4 regions of the Variovorax sp. TLI9-5A genome follow, and region 3 is predicted to be linked to each of the others. Evidence: predicted binding sites of a transcription regulator. Region 3 holds the regulator's gene; each other region holds the start of a gene.
What was found. The regulator sigma-54, encoded in region 3, starts transcription at its own class of promoters, with help from an activator protein. The targets are predictions, from matches to a motif close to TGGCANGNAANCTGCTTT.
Positions count from the first base shown of each region.

Region 1: the regulator sigma-54 is predicted to act here: its motif matches at 3,919-3,936, upstream of atzF (allophanate hydrolase).
Region 2: the regulator sigma-54 is predicted to act here: its motif matches at 4,836-4,853, upstream of AC1VNX_RS32790 (ammonium transporter).
Region 4: the regulator sigma-54 is predicted to act here: its motif matches at 2,974-2,991, upstream of AC1VNX_RS21500 (nitrate- and nitrite sensing domain-containing protein).

Region 1 is NZ_CP200310.1:6,968,623-6,976,275, forward strand. Features, by position in the region: gene AC1VNX_RS33075 (ABC transporter ATP-binding protein) at 1-174, opposite strand, end outside; gene AC1VNX_RS33080 (ABC transporter permease) at 298-1,125, opposite strand; gene AC1VNX_RS33085 (ABC transporter substrate-binding protein) at 1,131-2,135, opposite strand; gene atzF (allophanate hydrolase) at 2,157-3,887, opposite strand; gene AC1VNX_RS33095 (M48 family metallopeptidase) at 4,142-5,005, opposite strand; gene AC1VNX_RS33100 (AmpG family muropeptide MFS transporter) at 5,065-6,687, shown strand; gene AC1VNX_RS33105 (beta-ketoacyl-[acyl-carrier-protein] synthase family protein) at 6,851-7,653, shown strand, end outside.
Region 2 is NZ_CP200310.1:6,904,912-6,912,564, reverse strand. Features, by position in the region: gene AC1VNX_RS32805 (pyridoxal phosphate-dependent aminotransferase) at 1-1,196, shown strand, start outside; gene AC1VNX_RS32800 (thiamine pyrophosphate-binding protein) at 1,353-3,023, shown strand; gene AC1VNX_RS32795 (hypothetical protein) at 3,232-3,537, opposite strand; gene AC1VNX_RS32790 (ammonium transporter) at 3,562-4,797, opposite strand; gene AC1VNX_RS32785 (sulfite exporter TauE/SafE family protein) at 5,172-5,930, shown strand; gene chrA (chromate efflux transporter) at 5,935-7,314, shown strand; gene AC1VNX_RS32775 (tripartite tricarboxylate transporter permease) at 7,418-7,653, opposite strand, start outside.
Region 3 is NZ_CP200310.1:6,703,071-6,710,723, forward strand. Features, by position in the region: gene AC1VNX_RS31880 (phospholipase D family protein) at 1-1,233, opposite strand, end outside; gene rpoN (RNA polymerase factor sigma-54) at 1,244-2,845, opposite strand; gene lptB (LPS export ABC transporter ATP-binding protein) at 2,863-3,657, opposite strand; gene lptA (lipopolysaccharide transport periplasmic protein LptA) at 3,654-4,370, opposite strand; gene AC1VNX_RS31900 (thiol:disulfide interchange protein DsbA/DsbL) at 4,524-5,171, opposite strand; gene AC1VNX_RS31905 (SPOR domain-containing protein) at 5,327-6,094, opposite strand; gene argS (arginine--tRNA ligase) at 6,106-7,653, opposite strand, start outside.
Region 4 is NZ_CP200310.1:4,527,628-4,535,280, reverse strand. Features, by position in the region: gene ntrB (nitrate ABC transporter permease) at 1-64, opposite strand, end outside; gene AC1VNX_RS21505 (CmpA/NrtA family ABC transporter substrate-binding protein) at 75-1,319, opposite strand; gene AC1VNX_RS21500 (nitrate- and nitrite sensing domain-containing protein) at 1,678-2,943, opposite strand; gene tsaD (tRNA (adenosine(37)-N6)-threonylcarbamoyltransferase complex transferase subunit TsaD) at 3,064-4,125, shown strand; gene AC1VNX_RS21490 (alpha/beta fold hydrolase) at 4,061-4,819, opposite strand; gene AC1VNX_RS21485 (Hsp20/alpha crystallin family protein) at 5,008-5,379, opposite strand; gene AC1VNX_RS21480 (branched-chain amino acid ABC transporter substrate-binding protein) at 5,504-6,805, shown strand; gene AC1VNX_RS21475 (pyridoxal phosphate-dependent aminotransferase) at 6,836-7,653, shown strand, end outside.

The DNA of each region.
Region 1 (7,653 bases), 270 kb from region 3:
GATCGCGTGCTTGGGAATGTCGAGATCGAAGTTCTCGTACAGCGGCCAGCCCGCGAAATACTTGGTGAGACCGCGGATGGTGATGTGCGTGCCGGCCGGGCCAGGCCTGAACACGGGCTTGGGCACGTCGGCGTACACCGGGCCGTTGAGGACGATGTCAGTTGAAGCTCGCATGGAGGCGCTCCTGTCGGGGTCTTTGCGTGAGCTGCCACGGAACCGGCTTTGCCGGGCCGCAGGCAGCGCCCCCTCGCAGGGGGTTGGCGGCTACGCGAAGCGAGCAAGCCTGGGGGTGGTCCATCACCTTCCGCTCCAGTGCACGATGCGGCGTTCGGCGATCAGAAAAAGGATGTTCAGGGCATAGCCCAGCGCACCCGCCGCAAGAATCGCCGCGTACATGCTCTTCACGTTGAGCACCTGCTGCGCGTCGATGATGCGGTGGCCGAGCCCCGTGTCGGAGCCGATGAACATCTCGGCCACGATGACGATCACCAGCGCCATCGACACCGCCGAACGCAGGCCGACGAAGCTGGGCTGCAGGCTTTCCCACACCAGCACGTCCTTGAAGATCTGCCAACGCGAGGCGCCCATGACGCGCGCCGCCATCACGCGCTGCTTGCGTGCGTTCATCACGCCGTAGGCGCTGTTGAACACCACGATGAGCAGCGCGCCGAAGGCCGCGATGGCCACCTTGTTGACGTCGCTCACGCCGAAGATCAGCAGGAACAGCGGGATGAGCGCGGACGACGGCGTGGAGCGGAAGAAGTCGATCAGGAACTCCACGCTGCGGTAGGCCTTCTCGTTGCTGCCGAGCAGCACGCCCAGCGGCACGCCGATGGCCGCCGCGATGACGAAGGCCTGCACGGTGCGCCACACGGTCATGGCGAAGTCGGTGAGCAGCGGGCCGCCGGCCAGGCCGGTGATGAGCGCCGCGATGGTGTCGGCCGGCGTGGGCAGCAATATCGGCTTGATGAAGCCGAGCCGCACCACCAGGTCCCACACGATGAACAGTACCACCGGGCCGATGAAAGGCAGCAGGCGGTCGCGCAGCGGCGGCTTCGGCGCAGCGGTGGCCGTGCCGGCCGGCGGGGTCCACGGCGCGGCCGTGGTCGGGCTTGCGTCGGCCATGGTCGTCAAGCCTTGTAGAGCAGGCCGTCCACCGCGACCTTCTTCTCGAAGATGCCTTTCTCGGTGAACAGGTCGTAGAACTTCTGGAAGTACGCGACGTCGCTGGGCTTGAACTCGTTGTAGAGCATGTACGACGCGAGCGGCACTTCGGCCGTGAGCTTGCCTTCGATGGCGGTGTAGCCCTTCATGAACTGGCGTGCCTCGTCGGGCTTGGTGCGCACCAGCTCCACGCCGCGCGCGTAGGCGGCGATGTACTTCTTCGCGATCTCGGGGTTCTTCCTGATGAACTCGCTGGTGAGGCTGGCCGCGCCGCCATGCCACGGCGCCATCGGGTCGCCGAGGATGTACCTGGCCACCACGCCGGCTTCGACGACGCGCGTGGTGCCGTTCATGCGGCCCACGGTGCCGGTGGGCTCCAGCGTGTAGCAGGCGTCGACCTGGCCCGCGACCAGCGCGGCCACGTGCTGGCCGATGGGCAGTTCGCTCACGGTCGCGCCCTTGGCGCCGGCGCGCTCCAGCATGGTCTTGCACAACGTGACGTTCTGGATGCCGGGGCCCGAGGCGACCTTCTTGCCGGCGAGCTCGGCCACCGACTTGACGGGGCTGTCCTTGGCGACGATGAACTCGTCGAGCACGAACTTCGCGTTGCTCGGGTTGGTGCAGAAGATCTTGAACAGCCCGGGCTGCGCGATCTCGCCGATGGCGAGGTTGGCGGAGCCCGTGCCGTTGGCGCTGCCGTCGCAGCGGCCCGCGAGCATGCCCTCCATCACCTGCTGCGCGCCGGCGAACTTGAGCGGCTCGACGTCGAGGCCGGCCTCCTTGAAGTAGCCCTTGTCGACCGCCGCAAAGAACGGCAGGCCGGCGGCCACCGGCCAGAAGCCGATGCGCAGCTTGGCAGCCGCGCCCTGCGCACGCACGATGGCGGGCGCGGCCAGCACGGCCATGCCGGCGGCGGCGGTCTGCAGCAGCTGCCGGCGCGACGCGGAAGATTTCTTCTCTGGATTGCTCATCGATCGGAACTCCTGATCAGTTCAGTTGGAACTCGGGGTGGCGCGGCTCGCGACGTAGGCGCGCCAGCCGCCGTGATGGCTCACGTCCTGCGCGCCGGCCAGCGCGTGGCCCTCGCAGATGAAGCCTTTCACCCAGCTGCCGTCGGCCAGCTCGACGCTGCCCAGGCCGAGGGGTGGCGGAATGAGTGCGAGAAAGCTGCCGACCTGCGCCAGCGGCACGGCCCACACTTCGAGCGCGATGGCGGCGCCCTCCTCGCTTTCGGCCACGCGCCGCAGGCCGGGCTTGGGCGGCACGGTGCCGGGCAATGCGTGCAGCCTGTAGGCCGGCGACGTGGTGGTGGCGTGCATCAACGTGGCGCCGCGCTCGGTCAGCTGGCTGTTGAGCGGCATGCCCGAGAGGTGCGCGCCGACGACGGCGATGGGCAGCGTGCCGGCGCCCGGCGCCGCGAGTCCCGGGATGGCGCGCGGCGGCGGCAGCGGCTGGCCGGTCGCGCCTTGCGCGAGCCCGGTGGCGTGGTGAAAGCGCTGGCCCAGTTCCGCCAGCGCGAGGTCGCTGCCGCAGGGGCCGATCAACGTGATGCCGAAGGGCAGCCCGTCCGCGCGCAGGCTGCTGGGCACCGAGAGCGCGGCGTAGTCGAGCAGGTTGACGAAGTTGGTGTAGGCGCCGAGGTTGCGGTTGAGCACCACCGGGTCGGCGCGCATTTGCTCACGCGTGTAGTGCGTGGGCGCGGTGGGCACGAGCAGCAGGTCGATGTCGCGCCACATCGGCTCGACCTGCCGGGCGATGGCGCGCAGCTTCGTCTGTGCGTCGAACAGGTCGGCGGCGCTGTAGCCCTGGCCGCTCGCGAGGATGCCGCGCACGGGCTCGATCACTTCGTCGGCGTGCGCATCGAAGAACTCGCGCACGGCGGCGTAGCGCTCGGCGACGAGTGCGCTTTCGTAGAGCATGGCGGCCGCTTCGGCCAGCGGCGCGTAAGCGATGGTGACGGGCGTGCCGCCCATGGCGAGTAGCCGGGCGACCGCGTCGCCGAATGCCTGCTCGGCGGCGGCGTCGCCGAAGAAGCTCAGCCTGTCGGGCACGCCGAAGCGGAAGCGCGCTGGCAGCGGCTCGCGGCGCAGTTCGATGTCGCGGGAGTACGGGTCGCGCGCGTCGCGGCCGGCGGCGGCGAGCAGCACGTCGACCGCGGTGGCGACAGTGCGCGCGAAGATGGAGACGCAGTCGGCGCTCTGCGCGGCGGGCACCACGCCGAAGGCGCTCAGCAGGCCGCGCGAGGGCTTCAGACCGACGATGTTGTTGAGTCCGGCCGGCACGCGGCCGGAGCCGGCGGTGTCGGTGCCCAAGGCGAAGTCGGCCTCGCCCGTTGCCACCACGTAGGCCGAGCCCGAGCTGGAGCCGCCAGATACATAGCGTGCGTCGAAAGCGTTGGGCACCTCGCCATAAGGAGAGCGGGTGCCGTTCAGGCCGCAGGCGAACTGGTCGAGATTGGTCTTGCCGGCCAGCAATGCACCGGCTTCGAGCAGGCGCTGCACCACGGTCGCATGCACATCGGGCAGGCGCTCGAAGGCCGGGCAGGCGGCGGTGGTGGGCACGCCGGCAATGTCGATGTTGTCCTTGACCGCGAAGCGCAGCCCCGCGATCGGCAGGGCGAAACCCAGCGCTTCGCCGGCCTGCGCATGCGCCAGCGGAGATGCGAACCTGGCAATCCAGGCAGCTTCGGGCGTTCCGCTTTTCGGGTTTTCTTCATGCACCATCTTCAGGCATCCAAACATGTGTACAAGTTGAGATGCAAGCGGCATGCCAGCGCAAGCGCACCGTGGCGCAGATCGGAATCGTGCGGGGATTGGCCCTCTCCCTCGGGCTTTGGATCCCTCCCGGGCTTGGCTCCCTCTCCCCTCGGGGAGAGGGTTGGGGTGAGGGCAGGTGCGGAAGATGAAGCGCGGCTTCTATCTAGAGGCCGTCACCCTCACCCCCGCCCTCTCCCCAGGGGGAGAGGGAGTCATGCAAGTCAGCTCTTCTTTGCGTCGCGGTAGAGCTTCTCTACCTTCGGCAGGTTCGCTTCCAGCTTCGAGATGCGGTCCGGCCCGCTCGGGTGCGTCGAAAGGAAGCTCAGGCCGCCCTGGTTCTTCGACGCCGTCGCCATCTTCTGCCACAGCGACACAGACGCCTTCGGGTCATAGCCCGCGCGCGCCGCGAGTTCGAGCCCCACGAGATCGGCCTCGGTCTCGTCGCTGCGGCTGAACTTGAGCGTGATGAGCTGTGTGCCGGCACGCGCCGCCAGGTCGCCCACCTGCCCCCATCCGAGCAGTTGCGCACCGATGGAGAGCGCCGCACCGGTGCCCGCGCTCTTGGCCAGGCGGGCGCGTGCGTGCTCGCGCAGCGCATGGGCCATCTCGTGGCCCATCACCATCGCGACCTCGTCGTCGGTGAGCTTGAGCTGGTCGAGGATGCCGGTGAAGAAGGCGATCTTGCCGCCGGGCATGCAGAAGGCGTTGATCTGCTTGCTGCCGATCAGGTTGACTTCCCACTTCCAGTCGCGTGCGCGCGAGTTCCACGGCATGGCGAACGGAATGAGCCGCTTGGCAATGGCCCGCAGCCGCTGCAGCTGCGGGTTGTTCTCGCCCGCGAGCGCGCCCTTGGCGCGTGCCTGCTCGAGCAATTGGCCGTACTGCTGCACGCCGGCCGACTCGATCTGCTCGACCGGCACGATGTTCCGGGCCACCGAGGCCTTGCCCACGTCGACCTGCGCCAGGGCCGGCTTCGCGAGCACCGCGCCGGCCGCCGCCAGCAGGAAGGCGCGCCGCGGATTCCACGCGGAAGCGACGGAAGGAGCGGGAGCGCCGGAAAAGGGGTGATCGCATCGTGTGCACATAGGAGCCGGATGATAGGAACAAATGAAGACAAGAAGGCCGGGAAGCCAGGCCGCCGCTCATGGACAATCCGGGGCACATGTCCGCCTCGCCCGCAGAAACCCCCACGCCCCCCTCACCGCCCTGGCGCGACGCGCTGAAGGTCTACCTCGAACCCGCCACCCTGCGCATGCTGGCGCTGGGCTTCTCGGCGGGGCTGCCGCTGCTGCTGGTGCTCGGCACGCTGAGCTTCCGGCTGCGCGAAGCGGGCATCGACCGCACCACCATCGGCTACCTGAGCTGGGTCGGGCTGGCCTACGGCTTCAAGTGGGTCTGGGCGCCGCTGGTCGACCGGCTGCCGCTGCCGCCGCTGACCACCCTGCTGGGGCGCCGGCGCGGCTGGCTGCTGCTGGCGCAGTGCATGGTCATCGCGGGCCTCGCAGGCATGGCGGTCAACGATCCGCGCCACGGGCTCACGCCGCTGGTGTGGTGCGCGCTGCTGGTGGCCTTCGGCTCGGCCACGCAGGACATCGCGCTCGACGCCTTCCGCATCGAATCGGCCGAGGCGCGCAAGCAAGCCGCGCTGGCAGCCGCCTACCAGACGGGCTACCGCCTCGCGATGATCTGGGCCGGTGCCGGCGTGCTGTGGGTCGCGGCCTGGGCCGAGGTGGCGCCCGCCGCGGCGGCCACGGGCGCGGCGGCCTACCAGAACGGGGCATGGAAGACGGCTTATCTGGTGATGGCGGCTTCGATGGTCGTGGGTGTGCTGACGGTGCTACTGTCGCCCGAGCCAGTGCCGAAGGAGCGCCAGATTGAAACGGCCGAGATGGCCGCTACGCGTGAGCAGATCGCAACGACCGGAATTCCCGTCTACGGCGCGATGCTTGCCCTGGCCGTCGTCCTGCTCGTTCCAGCTGCCGTAGCGCTCCAGATTCACTTTGTGATTCTCGTCACGGCGCTGTTGATCTTTGTGTCGCCGGTCGTGCTCGCCTACGCAGCGCTAGTCATATGGGCTGCGCGCATGAAATGGCGCGTGCGCGTTCCCCAGCGGGCGCTCTCGCTAGTCGTCTGGTTCATTCACGCCTTCTACAAGCCCTTCGCCGACTTTGTCCGCCGCTACAAATGGCAGGCAGTACTGATCCTTTCGCTCATCGCCATCTACCGCATCAGCGACGTGGTGATGGGCATCATGGCCAACCCGTTCTACGTGGACATGGGCTTCACCAAGGACCAGGTGGCCTCGGTCAGCAAGATCTACGGCGTGATCATGACGCTGGCGGGCGCCTTCGTCGGCGGCGTGCTGTCGATGCGGCTGGGCGTGATGCGCGTGCTGATGCTGGGCGCCGTGCTCAGCGCCGCCAGCAACCTGCTCTTCGCCTGGCTGGCCACGCGCGGGCACGACCTCACGGCGCTGATCGCGGTGGTTTCCGCTGACAACCTCGCCGGCGGCATCGCCTCGGCGGCCTTCATCGCCTACCTGTCGAGCCTCACCAACATCAGCTACTCGGCCACGCAGTACGCCCTGTTCAGCTCGCTGATGCTGCTGCTGCCGAAGTTCATCGCCGGCTACTCGGGCGCCTTCGTGGACGCCTACGGCTACAGCAGCTTCTTCGTCGGCACCGCCCTGCTGGGCGCGCCGGTGCTGGTGCTGGTGGCGCTGGCCTCGCGGCTGACGGCGACCACAAGCCCCCGGGGGCGTCAATAGGGCCTGTGCCTTATAGGAAACGGCCGACGCTGCGCGGGCCCCGCAACTGGTAGGCTGTACCGGTATACATTCGTTTCCTTCAATTTGCTTTCCTCGCCGCGCCTTTTGCCTCCTGCCGCGCGCCCAACGTCTGCCTGACCGACAGCCCAACACCTACAAGATCGTGCCGTCCCGAATTTCTCCTCTTCAGATAAGTGCCTACACGGCCACAAGCGCCGTCGGTGTCGGCAAGGAAGCCCTGGCCGACGCGCTCGCGCAGTCGCGCAGCGGGCTGCGCGCCAACGACTTCGGCGACGCGCCGCTGCCCACCTGGATCGGCCGCGTCGACGGGGTCGAGGAGGTCCGGCTGCCCGAATCGCTCGCGCAGTGGGACTGCCGCAACAACCGGCTGGCCTGGATGGGCCTGCAGGCCGACGGCTTCATCGAGGCAGTGGCCGCCGCGCGCGAGAAATATGGCGCATCGCGCATCGCGCTCGTCCTGGGCACCTCCACCGCCAGCATCGGCGAGACCGAGCTGGCCTACACCCGGCTCGACGAGCAGGGCATGTTCCCACCCGAGCAGCGCCGCGCGGCGGTGCACACGCCGCACTCGCTGGCCATGTTCACGCAGCAGCTGCTGGGCATCACCGGCCCGAGCGAAACCATTTCCACCGCCTGTTCGTCCAGTGCCAAGGTGTTCGCCTCGGCCGAGCGGCTGATCCGCCTGGGCCTGGCCGACGCGGCCGTGGTCGGCGGGGCCGATACGCTGTGCGGCAGCGTGCTGTTCGGCTTCAACTCGCTCGAACTGGTGTCGAGCGAACCTTGCCGGCCCTTCGACGCCGCGCGCAAGGGCATCAGCCTCGGCGAGGCCGCGGGCTTCGCGCTGGTCGAGCGCGTGCAGACCGGCGCCGATGCCGCGCCGCTGCACCTGCTGGGCTACGGCGAGGCGAGCGACGCGCACCACATGTCGACGCCCCACCCCGAGGG
Region 2 (7,653 bases), 200 kb from region 3:
AGCCCGCGCAGCGCGTGCGCGCCATCGGCGTCTCGGAGATCCTGCGCATCACCGACCACGCCAACGCGCTCAAGCGCGCTGGCCGTCCGGTGATCGTGCTGGGCGCGGGCGAGCCCGACTTCGACACGCCGCAGAACGTGCGCGATGCGGCCGTGCGCGCCATCGGCCGGGGCGATACGCGCTACACCGTGCTCGACGGCAGCCCGGCGATGAAGGCGGCGGTGCAGCTCAAGTTCAAGCGCGACAACGCGCTCGACTTCGCGCTCGACGAGATCAGCGTGAGCGCCGGCGCCAAGCAGGTGATCTTCAACGCGCTGATGGCCAGCCTGGATGCGGGCGACGAAGTCATCCTGCCCGCGCCGTACTGGACTTCGTATGCCGACATCGTGCAGGTCTGCGGCGGCGTGCCGGTGCCAGTGGCCTGCACCGAGGCGAACGGCTTCAGGCTCGACGCCGCGCAGCTGGAGGCGGCCATCACGCCGCGCACGCGCTGGCTCTTCCTGAACTCGCCCTCGAACCCGAGCGGCGCGGCCTACGGCGCGGCGCAGCTCGAGCCGCTGTGCGATGTGCTGCTGCGCCATCCGCAGGTCTGGGTGCTGGCGGACGACATCTACGAACACATCCTCTACGACGGACTGGCCTTCGCCACGCCGGTGGCGGTGGAGCCGCGCCTGCGCGAGCGCACGCTGACGGTGAACGGCGTGTCCAAGGCCTATGCGATGACCGGCTGGCGCGTGGGCTACGGCGCGGGGCCGCGTGCCCTGATTGCAGCAATGGCGGTGGTGCAGAGCCAGACCACGTCGTGCCCCTCGTCGATCAGCCAGGCAGCAGCCATCGAGGCGCTGACCGGGCCGCAGGACATCGTGGCCGAGCGCTGCGCCGACTTCCAGGCGCGGCGCGACTTCGTGGTCGCCGCGCTGAACCGCGCGCCGGGGCTGCGCTGCCGCGTGCCCGAGGGCGCGTTCTACACATTCGCGAGCTGCGCGGACGTGCTCGGCAGGCGCACGCGCGGCGGCGCGCTGCTGCGCAGCGACAGCGACTTCTGCCGCTACCTGCTGCAGGACTTCGAGGTGGCGGTGGTGCCGGGCAGCGTGTTCGGGCTGGCGCCGTACTTCCGCATCTCGTACGCGACTTCGATGGCGCAGCTGCAGGAGGCCTGCGAGCGCATCGCTGCCGCGTGCCAAGCCCTCGAATGACTTCGACTTTCTCCCTCCCCCGCTGGGGGAGGGCAGGGGTGGGGGCAGACGGCGCATCCATTGCCGTCGGCCCAACCTGCGCCGCTTGCCCCCATCCCGGCCTTCCCCCAGAGGGGAAGGAGCGATACCCGATACCTTCATCTCCCAGGAAACAGCATGACTTCACCCCGCACCGGCGGCCAGATCCTGGTCGACCAGCTCGTCACCCACGGCGTCGAGCAGCTCTTCTGCGTGCCCGGCGAGAGCTTTCTCGCCGTGCTCGACGCGCTGCACGACGCATCCATCGACGTGACCGTGTGCCGCCAGGAAGGCGGCGCGACGATGATGGCCGAGGCGCAGGGCAAGCTCACCGGCAGGCCGGGCGTGTGCTTCGTCACGCGCGGGCCGGGCGCCACCAATGCGTCGGCAGGCGTGCACATCGCGCACCAGGATTCGACGCCGCTGCTGCTCTTCGTCGGCCAGGTCGCGCGCGACGCGATGGGCCGCGAGGCCTTCCAGGAGCTGGATTACGGCGCGGTGTTCGGCACCATGGCCAAGTGGGTGGTGCAGATCGACGACCCGGCGCGCGTGCCCGAGCTGGTGTCGCGCGCCTTCCATGTCGCGACCTCGGGCCGCCCCGGTCCGGTGGTGATCGCGCTGCCGGAAGACATGCTGACCGAGGCCGCGACGGTGGCCGATGCGCAGCCCTACGCCGTCACCGAGACCCATCCCGGCGCGGCGCAGCTCGCCGAGCTGCAGCAACGCCTGTCGCAGGCGCAGCGGCCGGTGGTCATCGTGGGCGGCAGCCGCTGGTCGGAGAAGGCGGCGCGGCAGGTCGCGGACTTCGCGGCGGCGTTCTCGCTGCCCGTGTACTGCTCGTTCCGCCGCCAGATGCTGATGTCGGCCGATCACCCCTGCTACGCGGGCGACCTCGGGCTGGGCGTCAATCCGAAGATGCTGGAGCGCATCCGCAATGCCGACCTGATCCTGCTGGTTGGCGGGCGCCTGTCGGAGGTGCCTTCGCAGGGCTACGAGCTGCTGTCCATTCCGCAGCCGAAGCAGGCGCTGGTGCACGTGCATGCCGACGCCGACGAACTCGGCAAGCTGTATCGACCGGCGCTGGGCATCCATGCCACGCCCCAGGCATTCGTCGAGGCCGTGTCCACGTTGCGCCCCACGCAGGCTCCGGCCTGGGCGGCGGAAACGAAGACCGCGCGCGAAGACTTCCTGCGCTGGAGCGACCCGGCGCCCATCCGCATTCCGGGCGCGCTGCAGATGGGCGAGGTCATGCAGCACCTGCGCGAGGTGCTGCCGGCCGACACCATCTTCTGCAACGGCGCGGGCAACTTCGCCACCTGGGTGCACCGCTTCTGGCCGTTCCGCGCGTACGCGAGCCAGCTTGCGCCCACCAGCGGCTCGATGGGCTACGGCCTGCCGGCCGGCGTCGGCGCCAAGCGCCTGTGGCCGCAGCGCGAGGTGGTGGTGTTCGCGGGCGACGGCGACTTCATGATGCACGGCCAGGAGTTCGCCACCGCCGTGCAGTACGGCCTGCCGATCATCGTGGTGCTGCTGGACAACGCCATGTACGGCACCATCCGCATGCACCAGGAAAGGCACTACCCCGGCCGCGTCAGCGCCACGCAGCTGAAGAATCCGGACTTCCGCGGTTACGCCGAAGTGTTCGGCGGGCACGGCGAGCGCGTGGAGAGCACCGGAGAGTTCGGCCCCGCGCTGGCCCGCGCGCGCGCCAGCGGCAAGCCGGCGATCCTGCACTGCCTGCTGGACCCGGAGGCCATCACGCCGGGCAGCACGCTGCAGTCGATCCGAAAGGCCGCACTCGGGAACTGAGCGCTCCCCCAGGCTGCGCGCACTTCGTGTCGCTTCGCCAACCCCCTCGCCGGGGGCGACACCTGCGGCCCGGCGAAGCCGGTTCCGCGACGACCAGGTTCTCCCCCAAGCTTCGCGCACTTCGTGTCGCTTCGCCATCCCCCTTCCGGGGGCGACACCTGCGGCCCGGCGAAGCCGGTTCCGCGGTGTCCCGCGAACTGGACGCCCTTCAGCGCAGGCCGCCGACGTATCGGGGTGGGGGCGTTGGCGGCTGGCCGTCGGGCTGCCGTGCCGCCAGCCGCGCGGCGCGCGCCAGCGGTTCCATCGCCTGCTCCAGCCGGGTGGCCAGCAGGTAGAGCTCCTCGTCCTTGGTGTCGGCCGCGTGCGCGCGCGTCATGCGCACGATCTCGGCGGCGTACTCGGCGTTGGTCGCCATCCATTCGGTGTCGGTCACGCGCCCATGCTTTCGCCGCAGTGCCACGTGAAGGCGGGCGGCAAGGGCGATGCGTTCGCTTTCGGACATGGATGGCGACATGGCGTATTCCTCCGTCGGTGGGTGTCAGCTCCCGATGTGTTCCTTGTGCTGTGCAAGATCGAGGCCCAGCAGCTCGCTGTCGGCGTCCACGCGCAGGCCGACCATGACGTGCACCAGGAACAGCACCACCGCCGTTCCCGTCGCACTGAAGATCGCCACGCTGCCGACGGCGATCGCCTGCGTCAGCACGTCGCCCGTGGCGCCCGATATGCGTGCGTCGGCGAATACGCCGGTGAGCAGCGCGCCGACGATGCCGCCGATGCCGTGCACGCCGAACACGTCGAGCGAGTCGTCCGCACCCAGCAGGTGCTTCAGGCCGGTGGCGCCCCAGTAGCAGGCCAGCCCCGCGATGGCGCCGATGGCCAGCGCGGCCGGCGGCGTGACGAAGCCGGCCGCGGGCGTGATGGCCACCAGCCCGGCCACCAGGCCCGAGCACAGGCCCAGCAGCGAGGGGCTGCGCCGCACGATCCATTCGCCGACCATCCAGCTCATGGCGCCGGCGGCGGCCGCGATGTGCGTCACCAGCATGGCCAGGCCCGCGCGCCCGTCGGCCGCCACCGCCGAGCCCGCATTGAAGCCGAACCAGCCCACCCACAGCAGGCCCGCGCCGGTCATGGTGAGCGCCAGGCTGTAGGGCTCGAAGGCCTCGCGTCCGTAGCCCTTGCGCGGGCCGAGGGCGTAGGCGCACACGAGCCCGGCGATGCCGGCGTTGACGTGCACCACCGAGCCGCCGGCGAAGTCGAGTGCGCCCATCTGGGCGAGCCAGCCGCCCGGCTCCCACACCCAGTGCGCGATGGGCGCATACACCAGCACGCTCCACAGCAGCGCGAACCACAGGATCGCCGAGAAGCGCATGCGCTCGACGAAGGCGCCGAGCACCAGCGCGGTGGTGATGATCGCGAAGGTCAGCTGGAACATCGCGTAGACCGTCTCGGGCACGTTGGGCGCCACGTGGCTCACGGCGAGCTGGCCGGCCTCCTTCAGATAGTCGAAGCCCGAGAACCAGAGGCGGCCGGTGCCACCGAGCCAGGGCCAGCCCTCGGTGAAGGCCAGCGAGTAGCCGGCCGTGAACCAGGTCAGCGAGACGGCAGCGGCGATCGCCACCACCGCCGCCATGGTGGCCAGCACGTTCTTGCGGCGCACCATGCCGGCATAGAAGAGGGCGATGCCGGGCAGCGTCATCAGCAGCACCAGCGCGGTCGAGGTCATCATCCAGGCGGTGTCTGCCGCGCTGATGGAGGCTTGTGGTGCCAGGGCCATGGCTGTTCTTCTTCTTCAAGTGATGGACCACCGGGCCGCGTGCACAAGTCGTGCCACGTCGTTAACTATCAGAAACACTTTGGTTTGCAAATCGGGCTTCCCGCGTAAGGCAAAGCGGGTAATTCCCTATGCACTGAGGCGGTGCGTGCCCCTAAAGTCTGCGCACTCGCGAACGGGCCCTGCTCGTATGCCGAGGGTCCGAGGAGACAATCCCCCCTAGCAACAATAAAAATCTTCAAAGGCTCCGTACGAGATGCCTGGTTCGACTTTGGAAGGCGCCGCTGGTCGGCGCCTTTTTATTTGTGCGAACACTTGAAGCGCCGGCCTCCGCAGCTACTTTTTCGATAGCACCGGGGTGAGACAATCCACCCCCTATGGAAATGCTGGTGGTGACGGGCGCCTCTTTGCTCGCGGGTTTTGTCGATTCGATCGTGGGCGGAGGCGGGCTGATCCTGGTGCCTGCGCTGTTCGCCGTTTTCCCGGGCGCACCGCCCGCGACCCTGCTGGGCACCAACAAGAGTGCGTCCATCTGGGGCACGGCCGCCGCCGCGGCCCAGTTCAGCCAGAGGGTGCAGATGCGCTGGGGCGCCCTGTGGCCGGCCGCGCTGCTCGGCTTTGCCGGCTCGATGCTGGGCGCCTGGGGCGTCACCATGTTCCCGGGCGATTTCCTGCGCAAGGCGCTGCCGCTCATCCTGCTGGGCGTGCTGCTCTACACGCTCGCGCGCAAGGACATGGGCCGCACGCACGCGCCGCGCTTCACCGGCCGTGCCGAGACGCTGGCGGCCTGCACCATCGGCCTGTCGATCGGCATGTACGACGGCTTCTTCGGGCCGGGCGCGGGCAGCTTCCTCGTGTTCCTCTTCGTGCGCTGGATGGGCTACGACTTCCTCAACGCATCCGCCTCGGCCAAGATCATCAACACGCTGACCAACGCGGCCGCGCTGATCCTGCTGGCGGCCAAGGGCCACGTCTGGTGGCACTACGGCCTGGTGATGGCGGTGGCCAACGTGGCCGGCAGCGTGCTGGGCACGCGGGTTGCGCTGAAGCACGGCGCGGGCTTCGTGCGGGTGGTGTTCATCGTGGTGGTGAGCGCGCTCATACTGAAGACCGCCTACGACGCATTCCTGAAATAGCGCAATACGAAAGTCGCCCGATGCCCTCCCCCAAGATCCCGTCGAGCGGCCCGTTCCCGTCAGCTTCTGGCAGGCTTTCGCCTACTGGCTCAAGCTGGGCTTCATCAGCTTCGGCGGGCCGGCCGGGCAGATCGCGCTGATGCACCAGGAACTGGTGGAGCGCAGGCGCTGGATATCGGAGAAGCGATTTCTCCACGCGCTCAACTACTGCATGCTGCTGCCCGGCCCCGAGGCCCAGCAGCTCGCCACCTACATCGGCTGGCTCATGCACCGCACCTGGGGCGGCATCGCTGCGGGGGTGCTGTTCGTGCTGCCTTCGCTCTTCATCCTGATCGCGCTGTCGTGGGTCTACATGGCCTACGGGCAGGTGCCGGCGGTGGCGGGGCTGCTGTACGGCGTGAAGCCGGCGGTCACGGCCATCGTGCTGTTCGCGGCCTGGCGCATCGGCTCGCGGGTGCTGAAGAACGCATGGCTCTGGACGATCGCGGCGGCGGCCTTCGTGGCGATCTTCGCGCTGGGCGTGCCCTTTCCGCTGATCGTGCTGGTGGCCGGGGCCGTCGGCTATTTCGGCAGCCGGGTGGCGCCGGAGCGCTTCGCGCCCGGCGGCGGGCATGGCGCGGCAGCGGCTTCCGCCGGCCCGGCGCTGATCGACGACGACACGCCGGCACCCGCGCACGCGCGCTTCGGCTGGGGCCGCTTCTGGCGCGTGCTGGGCGTGTTCCTCGCGCTGTGGCTGGGCGCCATCGGCGCGCTCACCGCGCTCTACGGCTGGCACGGCACGCTCACGCAGATGGGCTGGTTCTTCACCAAGGCCGCGCTGCTGACCTTCGGCGGCGCCTACGCGGTGCTGCCCTACGTGTTCCAGGGCGCGGTCGACCACTACGGCTGGCTGGGCGCCACGCAGATGATCGACGGCCTCGCGCTGGGCGAGACCACGCCGGGGCCGCTGATCATGGTGGTGTCCTTCGTGGGCTTCGTCGGCGGCTGGAACCAGGCGCTCTTCGGCGGCAATTCGCTCTTCGTCGCGGGCGCGGTGGCGGCGACGGTGGTGAGCTTCTTCACCTTCCTGCCTTCCTTCCTGTTCATCCTGCTCGGCGGCCCGTTCATCGAATCCACGCACGGCAACCTGAAGCTCACCGCGCCGCTCACGGCCATCACGGCGGCGGTGGTGGGCGTGATCGTCAACCTGGCGGTGTTCTTCGCCTGGCACGTGCTGTGGCCCAAGGGAGCCGGCGGCGGCTTCGACGCGGCATCGGCGGCGATCGGGCTGATCGCCGCCGTGGCGCTGTTCCGCTTCAAGGCCGGGGTGATTCCGGTGGTGCTCGGGGCGGCCCTGCTGGGGCTGGCGTGGCAGCTGTTGCTGCTGCCTTTGCTGCAACACTGAACTTTTCGTGGAACACCGCGGAACCGGCTTTGCCGGGCCGCAGGTGTTGCCCCCGGAAGGGGTTGGCGCAGCGACACGAAGTGCGCGAAGCCTGGGGGCGAACTCAATCCTCCACAAAGGCCTCTTCGCGCTTGGCCTTGATGGCCGGCAGCAGCACGATGCCCAGCAACAGCACCGCCGCGACCAGCAGCCCCGCCGACAGCGGCCGCGTGACGAACACGCTCCACGCGCCGCGCGACAGCAGCAGCGCCCGGCGCAGGTTCTCTTCCATCATCGGCCCGAGGATGAAGCCCAGCAGCAGCGGCGCGGGCTCGGTGCGCAGCTTGATGAAGAGGTAGC
Region 3 (7,653 bases):
GCTGCGCGTGCGCTTGGTGCTCAGCTCGTAGAGGTCGGCGCCGAGCTTGAGCATGTCGGGCCGGTAGCGGCGGTAGGCGGTGTGCACCAGCGGCTCGTCGGTGGCGGCCAGCGAGTTGGTGACCACGCTGATCTTCACGTTGCGGCCGCGGATCTCGCGCATCACCTCCAAGCCCGAGGCGCCCGGGATCAGGTAGGGCGAGACGATGGTCACCTCCGAGCGTGCGCGGCGCATCTGCTCGACCACGTTGTAGCGCACGCTGTCGACGTCCAGCAGCGGCACGCCGCCGTAGGAGGCGGTCTTGCCGATCACACGCTCGGGCGAATCGGCGTAGGCCTCGGCGGTGGTCCAGATCAGGCCGAGCTTGCCGGCGTCAAGGTCTTCCGCCATCGGGCTGTAGCCGAGCAGGTCGTTGGGCGCGGGCTTCGGCGGCGGGGGCGTTGTGTCGGGGCCGGTGGCCAGCTCGAAGCGCCTGCGCAGCTCCTCGCGCGGCAGGTCGCTGGCCACCACGGACTGGATCGGCCGCACGTAGATGCTGTTCCAGTACTGGTCGAACAGGCTGCCCAGCCGGGGAACCAGCGCGCCGGTGACGAAGGTGTCGAGGTCGATGAAGTTCTCGCCCGAGGTGCGCCTGAAGTACTGGTTGCCGATGTTGCGCCCACCCGCCACCGCCATCGCGCCGTCGGCGATGAACAGCTTGTTGTGCATGCGGCGGTTGACGCGGCTGAAGTCGAGGAGCGAGGCGGTGAAGCGCTTCAGCAGGCTGCCGCGCCCGGCCGGGAAGGGGTTGAACAGGCGCAGCTCCACGTTGGGCGTGGCGGCCAGGCCCAGCAGCAGCTCGTCCTCGCCGGAGGTGTAGAGATCGTCCATCAGCAGCCGCACGCGCACGCCGCGCTGGGCAGCGTCGCGCAGGGTGCGCAGCAGGTAGCGGCCGGTCTCGTCGTTCTCGATCTGGTAGTACTGCACGTCGAGCGTGCGCTGCGCGCGGCGCGCGAGCTGGATGCGGGTGTCGAACGCGAAATCGCCGCCGGGCATCAGGCGAAAGCCGCTGAGGTCGGGGTCGGGCTGCGAGGCCAGGGCGATCTTGCCGAGGGCGGTGTCGGCCGAGACGGCGATGGTCCTGGTGGGTGGGCGCGGGGCCTCGTCGGGCAGGCTGGCGCAGCCGGCGAACAGCAGCACCGCCGCCATGGCGAAGACCCAATGCCCACAACGCGACATCAGGCCATGGCTCATCGGCTTCTTTCTAGAGTGCCTTGCGCAGGTTGGCGGGGGCGATGCGCAGCGCCTCGCGGTACTTGGCGACGGTGCGGCGCGCGCACTCGATGCCCTGCTCCTTCAGCATCTCGGAGATCTGGCTGTCCGACAGCGGCTTCTTCACGCTCTCCGAGCCGACGAACTGCTTGATCAGCGCGCGCACTGCGGTGCTCGACGCGTTGCCGCCGGTCTCGGTGCCCAGTGCCGAGCCGAAGAAGTACTTGAGCTCGACCGTGCCGAAGGGCGTGGCCATGTACTTGGCGGTGGTCACGCGCGAGATGGTGGATTCGTGCAGGCCCAGCTCGTCGGCGATCTCGCGCAGCACCAGCGGGCGCATGGCGAGCTCGCCGTGCACGAAGTAGCTCTTCTGCCGCTCGACGATCGCGTTGCTCACGCGCAGGATGGTGTCGAAGCGCTGCTGGATGTTCTTGATGAACCAGCGCGCCTCCTGCAGCCGCTGCGACAGCGCCTGGCTGCCCTCGCCCTTGTGCGACTTGAGCGCGCCGGCGTAGATGTCGTGCACGCGCAGGCGCGGCATGACCTCGGGGTTGAGCATGACGCGGAACTTCACGTTGGTGCCGCGCCCGGTCTTGGTGACGATGACGTCGGGAATGATGATGTTGCGTTCCACGTCGACGAAGCTGCGGCCCGGCTTGGGCTCCAGCCGCGCGATGACCTGCAGCGCCGAGCGCACCAGCTCCTCGCTGCTGCGGGTGAGCGTGGCCAGGCGCTTGAAGTCGCGGCGCGCGAGCAGCTCCATGGGCTGCTTGCAGATGGCGATGGCGGTCTTGCGGACCAGCGCTTCTTCCTCGGTCTCGTCGTCGCTGGCCATGGCGCGCAGCTGGATGCTCAGGCACTCGCCGAGGTCGCGCGCGCCGACGCCGGCGGGCTCCAGGCTCTGCAGCAGGCCGAGCGCCACCTGGAAGTGGTGCACGAGGTCGTCGAACTCGTCGTTGTCGTCGCCGGCCAGGCCCGAGGCCAGCGCGGGCAGCGAGTCTTCGAGGTAGCCGTCGTCGTTGAGCGATTCGATGAGAAAGCGCAGCGCGGCGCTGTCGCTCTCGTTGAGCCGCAGGCTCAGCGCCTGGCGGTGCAGGAAGGACTGCAGCGACTCCTGGCTGCGCGCGAGCTCGGTGGCGTCCGCGCGCTCGTCGTCGCCGGCGTTGTTCTGGCGCGCGGGCGCGTCGCTGCCCCACTCGCTGTCGTCGGGCGCCATTTCGACGGTGCCGTCGCCTTCCCAGTCGGGCTCGCGCTCGGAGATCTCGGCGGCGGGGCCGTCGGAGTCGGCCGTGGTGGTGGTGCCGGTTTCGGTGGCAGCAGTGGACGTGCCGGCAGCGGGCGAAGCGAAGTCGCTCTCGCCGTCACCACTATCGCCGCCGTCGTCGCGCGGCACCGGGGCATCGGCCGTGTCGAGCCCGAATTCCTCGCGCGCCGCTTCTTCAGCCGTGCGCTCGAGGAACGGGTTCTCGTCGAGCATCTGCTCCACCTCCTGGCTCAGTTCGAGCGTGGAGAGTTGAAGCAGCCTGATCGACTGCTGCAGCTGTGGCGTCAACGCCAGATGCTGCGAGACGCGAAGGGATAGCCCTTGCTTCATGGGAACCGCTCCCGCCCTTACATGCGGAAGTGCTCGCCCAGGTACACCCTGCGTACCTCGGCGTTGTCGACGATCTCCGAGGGTGTGCCTTGTGCCAGCACGTGCCCGTCGCTGATGATGAAAGCGTGATCGCAGATGCCCAGCGTTTCACGCACGTTGTGGTCGGTGATGAGCACGCCGATGCCGCGCTCCTTCAGGAAGCTGATGATGCGCTGGATCTCGATCACGGCGATCGGGTCGATGCCGGCGAAGGGCTCGTCCAGCAGGATGAAGCGCGGCTGCGTGGCCAGCGCGCGCGCGATCTCGACGCGGCGGCGCTCGCCGCCCGACAGCGCCAGCGCGGGCGAATCGCGCAGGTGGTCGACGCGCAGGTCGGCCAGCAGGTCGGTCAGGCGCTCCTCGATGTGCTCCTTCGACAGCGGCACCAGCTTGCCGTTCGCGTCGGGCTCGCTCTGCAGCTCGAGCACGGCGCGCACGTTTTCCTCGACCGTGAGCTTGCGGAAGATGGAGGCTTCCTGCGGCAGGTAGCTCAGGCCCATGCGGGCGCGGCGGTGGATCGGCATGTGGGCGATGGGCTCGCCGTCGATGGTGATGTCTCCGGCATCGGCGCGCACCAGCCCCACGATCATGTAGAACGAGGTGGTCTTGCCGGCGCCGTTCGGGCCGAGCAGCCCGACGACTTCGCCCTTCTGCACGTCGAGCGAGACGTCCTTCACGACCGTGCGGCTGCCATAGCTCTTCTTCAGGCCGCGCGCGACCAGGCGGCTGCCCGGCGCGCCGTTGGCGTCCTGAGTTCCTGCGGATTCGATCACTTGCGCGTGTCTCCCTGGTCACTGAGCGTTGTGCTCTGGCGCAGGCCCTTGCCGGGCGCCGGGGTGGGAGCCGGCGGGGGCGCCTTCGCGCCGCCGGCCGGGGCCGAGGCGCCGGCAGCCGGGGCGGTGGCGGCCTTGGGGGTGAGGATGGTCCTGACGCGTCCGCCCGGCGACGAGGCGTTGACGGCGGTGTTCGGCGGCACGGTGGAGCCGTTGACGGTGTAGGTGTCGTTGCTCTGGTCGTAGACGATCAGCGCGCCCTGGCTCTCGTCGTTCGGCGTGGCGCCCAGGAGGCGGCGCATGACGGCGTTGCGGATGAACTTGACGTTGTCGGCGCGGCTGTCGTACTCGATGACTTCCGACTCGCCCTCGATCCACTCGTCGGGCGCGTTGCGCTTCTGCTTGTAGTAAGCCCGCTTGCCCGGCGCCGCCGTGACCACGCCGTACTGGTAGCCCTCGGCGTCCTGGCGCACGTCCAGCCGTGCGCCACGGATGATGATCGTGCCTTTTGTCACCAAAACGTTGCCGGTGAACACGCTGGTCTGCTTCAGGTCGTCGTAGCGCATCGAGTCGGATTCGATGTTCATCGGCTTGGAGCGGTCGGCGGTTTCGGCCACCGCTCCCGAGGCAAGGCCTGCCAGCAACAGCGCGCCGGCGGCCAGGCGGCCCATGCGACGCAGGAAGGGGGTTGTGGGGTAAGAGTGCAATGTCATAGAGGCACGAAACTTGCTCGGCATTGTATGCGGCTGAGTGCTTCCGCCCCGCACGCACAGGTGAAAAAGCCCGCCTAAGCGGGCTTGACTTTCCTTCTGGTTTTCTACCAGAAACACCGCGCAACGGCACGGCACGGCTCGGGTTTTCGGGCTTCAGCCCTTCTTTGCCTCGCCGATCAGATAGTTGACTACCTGAAGTACTTTGGTCATGTTGCCGGCCGTCTCGCCGTCCACATACCAGCGGCCGGCCACGGCCATCGCGGGCACGCCGGCCACCTTGTAGGCATCGGTCAGCTGCGAGGCGCGCTTGGCCTTGCTGGCCACGCCGAACGAGGTGAAGGTTTCCTTGAACTTGGTGGCGTCCAGGCCGTTGGCGGTGGCCCAGGCAATGATGTTGGCGTCGCCGTTCACGTTCTGGCGCTGCGCGTGGATCGCGTTGAACACCTTGGGCTGGAACTCGTCGACCTTGCCCATGGCTTCGAGCGCGTAGTACAGGCGCTGCTTGGCCTCGACGTCGTTGCCCACGAAGGGAACGGGAATGCGGCGGAAGGAGACTTCCTTCGGGATGGTCTTGAGCCAGGCTTCCAACGTCGGCTCGAAGTCGTTGCAGTGCGGGCAGTTGTAAGAGAAGAACTCGACCACCTCGACCTTGCCGGCGGGTGCGTCGACCGGCACGCGCTTGTCGAGCACCAGGTACTCGGAGCCGGCCTTGGGCGCGCGCGCCTGGGCGTGGGCCGTATTGACACCCAGGGACATCAGCCCGAGCGAAGTGGCGGCCAGCGAAAAGTCACGACGTTTCATTTGAAAGGGTTCTCCAGTTGGTACGGCAGACTGAGCCGGCGCGCGGCGGGGAGTTCCACTCCCCTGCTCAACGGCGCGCCCGAAGCTATGAAAGGCGACGAATGGTGGCGGCAAACGCCGCCCGGCGGGGCTTAAGGGCTATTCCGGCTATGGGATCAGCGCTGAACGCGGACGAGCGCCGAATCCATGCCGCCGCCGTCCAGCCGTTCCTTCAGGCGGTCGGCGTCGTCCTTCTTGTTGAACGGGCCGGCGCGCACGCGGTAGACGGTACGGCCCGCCTGCTCGCGCTCGGTGACCTTGGCCTCGACGCCCATCAGCGACAGCTTGGCGCGCTGCGCCTCGGCGTCCTCGGTGGTGCGGAAGGCGCCGGCCTGCACGAAATACATGAAGGGATCGGGGCCCGAACTGCTGCCGGCGTTGCTGCTGCTCGGCGCGGCCGACGCGGTGGTCGTGCTGCCGGAGCCGGAAACCTGGCCCGAGCGCGCGCGGGCCAGGTCGCCCAGCGGATCGTTCGACGGCGGCAGGGCGTTGGCCTCGGCCGGCACCGGCGCGGTGCGCGGCTTGGGTGCCACCACCACGGGCACCGGCGGCGCGGTGTTGGGCGAAGCGGTGGCCGGGGCCGCGGCAGTGGTGCCGGTGGCGGGCTCGCCGGTGATGGGGTTGACCGGGCCCGTCGGGGCAGCGGGAGCCGCCGGCTTGGGAGCGCCGGCCTTGCCGGCCAGCGGCGCGTTCGGGTCCCAGTCGCGGTTCTTGCGGGCTTCGGCCTCGTCCTGCTCGGCACCGCCGCGCTGTGTCTTGGTCACGAACGGGATCGGCACCTTGGTCACGTAGACCGCGATACCCAGCGCGACGCCCAGGCCGAGCACCAGCCCGATGATCAGGCCGATGACGATGTTGCCGCGTTGACTTCTTGTCTTCTTCATGGTGAGGGAGTTCACATCTTGCTCGGCGCACTGACGCCGAGAATCGCGAGGCCATTGTGCAGCACCTGCGCGCAGGCGGCGACAAGAGCCAGACGAGCCTTCTTCAACGTCTCATCGTCGACCAGCACGCGCTCCGCGTCGTAGTAACTATGGAGATTCGCCGCGAGCTCACGCAGATAGAAAGTCACGTCGTGCGGCGCAAAATCCTTGGCTGCGGCCGTGAGCATCTCAGGGTACTTGGCCAGTTGCAGCATCAGCGTCTGAGCCTGTGGTGCTTCCAGCGACGACAGATCCACGGAACTCAGCGAGGCAACGTCGCCGCCCCAATCTCGAATCATCTTGCAGATACGCGCGTGCGCCATTTGCACGTAGTAGACCGGGTTGTCATTGTTCTGAGCTAGCGCCAGATCGATGTCAAACAGGAATTCGGTGTCAGGCTTGCGGCTCAGCAGGAAGAAGCGCACCGCGTCGGTGCTGGTCCACTCGATCAGGTCGCGCAGCGTGACGTAGCTGCCGGCGCGCTTGCTGATCTTGACCTCTTCCCCGCCTTTCATCACGCGCACCATGGTGTGCAGCACGTAGTCGGGATAGCCCTCGGGAATGCCTTCGCCCGCGGCCTGCAGGCCGGCGCGCACGCGCGCGATGGTGCCGTGGTGGTCGGTGCCCTGGATGTTGATGACCTTGTGGAAGCCGCGCTCCCACTTGGCGATGTGATAGGCGACGTCGGGCACGAAATACGTGTACGTGCCGTCCTGCTTCTTCATCACGCGGTCCTTGTCGTCGCCGTAGTCGGTCGACTTCAGCCACAGCGCGCCGTCCTGCTCGTAGGTCTTGCCGGCGGCCACGAGCTTGCGCACGGCGTCCTCGACGCGGCCGCTGGTGTAGAGGCTGGACTCCAGGTAGTACTGGTCGAAGCGCACGCGGAAGGCCTGCAGGTCCAGGTCCTGCTCGCGGCGCAGGTAGGCCACGGCGAACTCGCGGATGGCGTCGATGTCCTCGATGTCGCCGCTGGCGGTGACTTCGCGGTCCTCCGACTTGACGGTCTTCTTCGCCTTGAAGTCGGCCGCGATGTCGGCGATGTAGTCGCCGTTGTATGCAGGCGCCTTCTCGCCGCTGGGCCATTCGGCGTCGCCGGGCTTGAAGCCGCGCGCGCGCAGCTGCGTGCTGTTGGCCAGGGTCTGGATCTGCACGCCGGCGTCGTTGTAGTAGTACTCGCGCCACACGCTCTCGCCCTGCGAGGCGCGCAGGTTGCAGATGGCGTCGCCCAGCGCCGCCTGGCGGCCGTGGCCGACGTGCAGCGGGCCGGTCGGGTTGGCCGAGACGAACTCGACCAGCACCTTCTCGCCGGTGGCGGGCTGTTGGCCGAAAGTATTCCCGGCCGACAGCACCTCGCGCACGATCTGCTGCTTGGCGGCCGTCTTCAGGCGGATGTTGAGGAAGCCGGGCCCGGCGATCTCGATGGCGTCGACCCACTGGGCGAACGCGGGGGTGGCGAGCAGCGCGGCGCTCAGTTCCTCGCCCAGTTCGCGGGGCTTGCGCCCCAGCGGCTTGGCGAGCTG
Region 4 (7,653 bases), 2.2 Mb from region 3:
GGGCGGAAGGCGCCGCCTGCGTGGCGGCCACATCGAGCGGCGAATGGAAGACTGCGCTGACCATGGTGTTCTCCTTATGCATGGAGCTTGAACGAGTCGGCGTACTTCTTCGGGTCCTTGCCGTCCCAGACGGAGCCGTCGAAGAGCTTGCTGCTGCGCATCGCGTCCTTGGGCACCGGCGTCTGCGTGGCGGCGGCGGCCTGCTTGTAGATGTCGATGCGGTTGATCTCGGTGGCCACCTTCAGGTAGTCGGGGTGCTCCTTCAGCAGGCCCCAGCGCTTGTGCTGCGTGAGGAACCACATGCCGTCCGAGAGGTAGGGGAAGTTCACGGCGCCGCCGTTGTAGAACTTCATGTGGTTGGGGTCGTCCCAGCTCTTGCCCAGGCCGTTGGTGTAGCGGCCCAGGATGCGCTGGTTGATGGCGTCCACGCTGGTGTTGACGTAGCTCTTGTCGGCGATGGTCTCGGCCATCTTGTTCTTGTTCTGCAGGCCGGTGTCGATCCACTTGCCGGCCTCGAGGATGGCGGCGGTCACAGCGCGCGCGGTGTTCGGATATTTCTTAGTGAACTCGGCCGTGGTGCCGAGCACCTTCTCGGGGTGGTCCTTCCAGATGTCCTGCGTGGTGATGGCCGTGATGCCGATGCCGTCCATGATCGCGCGCTGGCCCCAGGGTTCGCCCACGCAGTAGCCGTCCATGTTGCCCACGCGCATGTTGGCCACCATCTGCGGCGGCGGCACGGTGATGTTCTTCACGTCCTTGAACGGGTCGATGCCGGCCGATGCGAGCCAGTAGTAGAGCCACATGGCGTGCGTGCCGGTGGGGAAGGTCTGCGCGAAGGTGTATTCGCGCTTCTCGCTGGCGATGAGCTTGGCGAGCGATGCGGCGTCGACCGCGCCCTTGTCGGCCAGCTTCTTCGACAGCGTGATGGCCTGGCCGTTGTTGTTGAGGGTCATGAGCACGGCCATGTCCTTCTTCGGGCCGCTCAGGCCCAGGTGCATGCCGTAGACCAGGCCGTAGAGCACGTGGGCGAAGTCGAGTTCGCCATTGGCCAGCTTGTCGCGCACGCCGGCCCAGCTGGCTTCCTTGCTGGGCACGATCTTCACGCCGTACTTCTTGTCGATGCCCAGCACCGAGGCCATCACCACGCTGGCGCAGTCGGTCAGCGGGATGAAGCCGATCTTCACTTCCTCCTTCTCGGGCTTGTCGGAACCCTGGGCCCAGACGGCCGCGCGCAGGGCGGGGTCGATGCCGACGGCGCCGATGGCTGCGGCTTGCAGGACGCGGCGTCGGCTGAGGCGGGTTTTGAGCAGGTCGGTCATGGGGCGGGGCTCCGGTTGAAGACAAACAACAGACAAGAAAGACAAAAACGAAAAGGCGTCCGCACCACGCACGGGCTGCTCGAAAACGAGCCCTTGCGGGATGGGGACGCCTTTGTCCGGGTTCGGTGGGAAGCACCCGCCGTTGGGTGCCGCCTGCCTGAAGGCCTTTGGGGCCTGCGAAACTTTCGCTTGCAAGCGGTGTGCCAGCCTTCGGAAGCCTTGATCGCTATCAGGAAAGTAGCTGGAAGCGGCCTGATGCTGCGGGGAACGGGCCTGTAGGGCGGATCAGGCGGGCGGGTGCGGATGGCACGGTTGTTGTGCAGTGCACCAAGTTGAACGGCTGGGCGCCGTGCCTGCCTCAGCGCGGTGGTGCGCGGTCGAGCATGGGCAGGTAGTCGGCCATTGCGAGCATCGACTCGGCCACGTCCACCAGCCTGCGCTTCTGGTTCATCGCGGTCTGGCGCAGCATCTTGTGCGCCTCTTCCTCGCTGAGGCGGCGGTGCGCCATCAGGAGGCCTTTGGCACGCTCGACGATCTTTCGCTCGTTGAGCGAGGCGCGCACGGTTTCGAGCTCGTCGCTCATGGCCTGCAGGCGCTGCGACTGCTCCCGGACCATGTCGAGCACCGAGCGCTCCAGGTGGCGGCCGAACTGGGCGGGGGCCGCCGTCTGCGCGTCGGCGTCGTCGAAGAAGAGGGCGCCGGCCTGCGGCGTGAGCGTGTCCAGCAGTTGGCGGTATTCGCGCAGCTCGCTGCGGGCCTGCGCTGTCTTGTGCTCGCACAGCGCGCGCAGGTCGCAGGCGAGGCGGTCCTCGACGGTCTTCATGGCGTCGATGCGGCGGGTGCAGCAGTCGAACCAGGCCTGGCTGAGTGCCACGTCGGCCGGCCCGGAAGCCGCGCCGCGCCGGCGGATGCGTTCGAGCTCGGCCACTTCGGCGTCGGGCTGGCTGTCGCGCCAGAGCGCGAGCACGGCCTCTCCCGAGAAGTCGGTGAACACCTGGAAGCAGCGTTCCTGCGATTCGATCAGGTGCAGCCATTGCAGGCGCTGCGCCTCGTCGCTGTGGCCCAGCGCGAGCGCGGCGGCGCCGAAGGCGCGCTCCTGGCCGGCGAACTCCTTGCCCTGCATGAAGTTGAACATCGCGACCAGCAGGCGCGAGATCTCGGGGTCGGTGGCGCCGTCGGCGGCCTCGAACACCACCGAGAGCAGGCCGGCGACCAGCTTGGCGAAGGCGGCGGTGGACTGGGCCGGCTTCAGCTCCAGCGCGTCGATGCGGCGGCGCAGGGCGGGCAGGGCGTCCAGGCCCGGCAGTACCCAGGCAATGCGGCTGAAGAGGCGCGCGTTGTTGCCGGCGTCGGCGCCGCGGTGGTAGTTGTCGGCCTCCAGCTGGTCGAAACCGGCGCGCACCTCCTGCTCCAGCGCCAGGCACTCGGCGATCTGCGGGCCGCGCTGTTCTGCGAAACGGCCGCCGCGCGAGGTGAGGAACATGTTCGACATGCCCCGCTCGCGCTGCAGCGCATGGACCAGCCGGCCGATCACGCCCACCAGCTCGCTGGTGCGGGCGAGCCGGTCCAGCTCGTCGATTTCGCAGCGGCGGGCGGCGATGAGAAAACTCAGTCCGGATTTCATGGCGTGGGGCGCGGGGCTCTGTATTCCGTCACTGCAACATCCGTGCCTCGGAGGGCAGGGAGCGCCGCCGTTTGCCCCTTCTCGGACGCCGGCCAGGGGGCGCCGCCTACACTCGGCGGCATGCTCTTGTTGGGAATCGAATCATCCTGCGATGAAACCGGCGTGGCGCTGGTCGAGTCGCACGGCGACGCGCTGCCGGCGCTGCGTTCGCACGCGCTGCACAGCCAGATCGCCATGCACCAGGCCTACGGAGGCGTGGTGCCCGAGCTGGCCAGCCGCGATCACATCCGCCGCGTACTGCCGCTGACCGAGACGGTCATGGCCGAAGCCGGCCGCTCCCTCGACGAGATCGACGTGGTTGCCTACACGCGCGGACCGGGGTTGGCGGGCGCACTGCTGGTGGGCGCGGGCGTGGCCTGCGCGCTCGGCGTGGCGCTGGGCAAGCCGGTGCTGGGGGTGCATCACCTCGAAGGGCATCTGCTGTCGCCGTTCCTGAGCGCCGATCCGCCGGAATTTCCGTTCGTCGCGCTGCTGGTGTCGGGCGGCCACACGCAGCTGATGCGGGTGGATGGCGTGGGGCGCTACGAGCTGCTCGGCGAGACCATCGACGACGCGGCGGGCGAGGCCTTCGACAAGAGCGCCAAGCTCATGGGCCTGCCGTACCCGGGCGGGCCGTGGCTCGCGAAGCTGGCCGAAGGCGGCGATGCAGCGGCCTTCAAGCTGCCTCGGCCGCTGCTGCACAGCGGCGATCTCGACTTTTCCTTTGCCGGCCTGAAGACGGCCGTTCTCACGCAGGCCAGGAAGCTGGGCGGCGAGCTCGAAGCGCGCAAGGCGGACCTGGCTGCGTCCACGCAGGCGGCCATCGTCGAGGTGCTGCTGAAGAAGTCGCTTGCGGCGCTCGAGCAGACCGGCCTGAAGCGGCTGGTGGTGGCGGGCGGCGTGGGGGCCAACAGGAGCCTGCGTGAGCAGCTGAACGCCGCATGCGCCAAGCGCAAGGTGCGCGTGCACTACCCCGAGCTGCACCTGTGCACCGACAACGGCGCCATGATCGCCATGGCTGCCGCGATGCGGCTGCAATCAGGCCTGTCGCAGGCGAGCGAGCGCTATGCCTTCGACGTCAGGCCGCGATGGCCCATGGCGTCGCTTTCGGTGCCTGGGACGGCGCTACCTGAGACTGCGTAATCGTTTGCTTTGACGGCCGGCCGATGGCCGGCAGCGGCAACACGTCCAGCACATTGCGCCAGAGCTGGCGCCATTGCGGCCAGTCGTGGCCGCCCTCGATCGTGAAGACCTGCTCCGGCGGCAGGGCGTCGGCCAGCAGCTTGTGGTTGCTGGCGAAGCGGTCTTCCAGCCCGAAGCCCAGGTAGAGCCGCGGCAGGTTCTTCGACGGCTTGGCCGACAGGTACTGCTGGAAGAAGGGCCATAGCTTGCGATCGGGCTCCTCGTCGGGCTGCGGCCCCGTGGGTGCCTGCCATGCACGCAGGCCGCCGGCCTTCTTGATTTCCGCGCCGAGCACGCGGCGCCCCAGGTAGGGCGCGAGCGCCACGATGCCGTCCACCGAGCCGGGCCGCGCCAGTTCGTGGATCAGCGCGCCGAAGCCGCCGATGGAAATGCCCACGAGCCAGATCGACTTGTAGCCCTTGGCGCGCTGCGGCTCGATGACCTCGGTGTGCAGGCGGTCGCTGAGCGTCTGCTCGTAGTAGTAGGAGACGTCCGCATCGACCAGCAGCGCGTCGGCCGCCAGATGGCGTTCGCGCACCGCGGCGATGAAACCTTCGCGCTCGAACTCGTCGGGCTTCAGGTACGCGCCTGGCAGAAAAATCAGGAGCGTGTCGGATTGTTCGTCGGGATTTGCGGGCTGCAGATGTGTATTCATGGTGCCTTGAGGGGCACCCGAACCGCACCGTCCGGAAATCAGTGCGTTTACAAGACGCCCACGAAGAAGAAAGTTCTAAAAAAACGTCACATCATGTGACGTTAATCCAGCGCTATTGTGAATAAGGTGCTCGTTTAATGTCAAAAACTGAGCCTTACTGACATTTTCCTCTTGTGGGCATAGCCCGACTAGTTAATTTGCAGCTGCGTGGCCTGGCTCACCGGCACCAGCTTGCCGAGCTTCAGGGTGAGCACGCCGTTCTCCAGCTTCGCTTCGCTGGCGGCCACGTCGATGTCCTGCGGCAGTTCGTAGGCGGCCTTGAACTGGCGCTTGGCTTCGGCCTTGCTCTCGATGCGCAGCACGGCGCCTTCGATGCTGATGGCGAGGTCTTCACGCGCAAAGCCCGGCACGTCGAGCGAGAGGGTCCAGCTCTTGTCGTCCTGCTCCACGAGGGGCGAGCGGCGGGTGCCTGCGAAGGCTTCCGCTGCGAAGCGCTCGAATGCGCGGTCGTAGGCGCGGGGTGCGAAGCGGGCGGTGCGAAGGGTAGGGGCGAAAAACATGGTGAAGAACTCCTGAATGAACACAATGGGGACAAGAAATGTGTGTCCCTTACACTGCGCGGCCGTTCCATCGTGAGTGCCGCTTGAGACCTCATCTAGGCGCAGCGGCACGCGTTTCAAGACAATGAATCCCCCCTTTAATTTGCGTCGCGAGGCCTTGAAATTCGCGGCGCTGGCGCTATGCGCGAAGCCCTTCGCGGCGCTCGCACAGGCTCCGGTTTCCGCACCTCCCGCACCCATCCGCCTGGCCCTCATCGAAAGCATGAGCGGGCCCTTCGCCAACACTGGAGAGGCCGTGTTCCGCAACCTTCTGTGGGCGGTGGAGCGCGTGAACGCGCGCGGAGGTGTCAAGCTGCCGGGCGTTCCCGCAGGCGCGCGGCCCCTGCAGCTCGACCGCTACGACAGCAAGGGGCAGAACGAGGAAGCGCTTTCCGCGCTGCGCGCCGCGCTGGACGACGGCGCGCGCATCGTGCTGCAGGGCAACTCGTCGGCCACCGCAGCGGCGCTGATCGATGCCATCGACAAGCACAACGAGCGCGATCCTTCGCGGCGCGCGATCTTCCTCAACTACGCCGCGGTCGACCCGGCGCTCACCAACGAGCGCTGCAGCTTCTGGCACTTCAGATTCGACGCGCATGCCGACATGCGCATGGCTGCGCTGATGGACGTGATGAAGGACGACGCGGCGCTCAAGCGCGTCTACCTGATCGGGCAGGACTACAGCTTCGGCCAGGCCGTGCTGCGCGAGGCGCGCCGGCAGCTGGGCGCGCAGCGGCCCGACGTGGAGATCGTCGGCGACGAACTGCACCCCATGGGCAAGGTGAAGGACTTCGCGCCCTACGCCACGAAGATCATCGCCAGCGGCGCGCAGGCCGTGGTCACGGGCAATTGGGGCAACGACCTCACGCTGCTGGTGAAGGCCGCGCGCGAGGCGGGCTTCGGCGGCAGCTTCTACACCTTCTACGGCAATGCGCTGGGCGCGCCGGCGGCCATCGGTGACGCGGGCATCGGGCGCGTGGTGGCGGTGGCCGACTGGCTGCCCAACGTGCAGACGGCGCAGTCGGAAGCCTTCTACCGGGCCTTCCGCGCGCGCTTTCCGAAGCCGGCCGACGACTACGTGCACATGCGGCTGCAGCTCATGGTCGAGGCGCTCGTGCAGGCCATCGAACGCGCGGGCAGCGCCGATGCCTTGCCCGTGGCGCGTGCCCTCGAACAGGCCGACGTGAGCATGTACGGCCAGCGCGGGCGCATGCGCGCGGCGGACCACCAGTTCCAGCAGCAGCTCGTGGTGGGCGTGATGGACAGGCAGGGCAGGCCGGGTGTGCAGTTCGACGTCGAAGGCTCGGGCTACGGCTTCCGCGTGGTCAAGACCATTGCCGCCGAACGCGCCGAGTTGCCGACCTCGTGCAAGATGAAGAGACCTTGAACCCGATGACGAAGAACAGGAACTGCCGACATGCGTGAAGCCATCCACAACCTCGAAGCATCGAAGATCCGCGAAGTCGCCAACGCCGGCATGGGCCGCGACGACGTGCTGGCCTTCTGGTTCGGCGAGAGCGACGAAGTCACCCCCGAGGTGGTCCGCCAGGCGGCCATCGAATCGCTGCAGCGCGGCGAGACCTTCTATGCCCACAACCTCGGCCTGCCCGAGCTGCGCGAAGCCATCGCGCGCTACGCCAGCGGGCTGCATCCGACGGTGGATGCCTCGCGCATCGCCGTCACCTCGGGCGGCGTGAGCGCGCTGATGCTGGCGGTGCAGGCGCTGGTCGACGCGGGCGACGAGGTGGTCGCCGTCACGCCGGTGTGGCCCAACCTCACGGCGCAGCCCGCGATCATGGGCGCGCACGTGCGCACGCTGCCGCTGGTGCCGGTGAACGGGCTGTGGACGCTCGACCTGCCGGCGCTGCGCGCGGCGGTCACGTCGAAGACCAGGCTGCTGATCGTCAACGCGCCGAACAACCCGACGGGCTGGACCATGAGCCGCGAGGAGCAGCAGGCCGTGCTCGACCACTGCCGCCAGACCGGCACGTGGATCCTGGCCGACGAGGTGTACGAGCGGCTCTACTTCGAGCCCACGCCCAACGCCTGCGCGCCGAGCTTCCTCGACATCTCGAAGCCGGACGACCGGCTCGTGGTCACGCACAGCTTCTCCAAGAGCTTCCTGATGACCGGCTGGCGCCTCGGCTGGCTGGTGCTGCCGCCATCGATGGTGGAGGGCATCGGCAAGCTGATCGAGTTCAACACCTCGTGCGCCAGCGTGTTCACGCAGCGCGC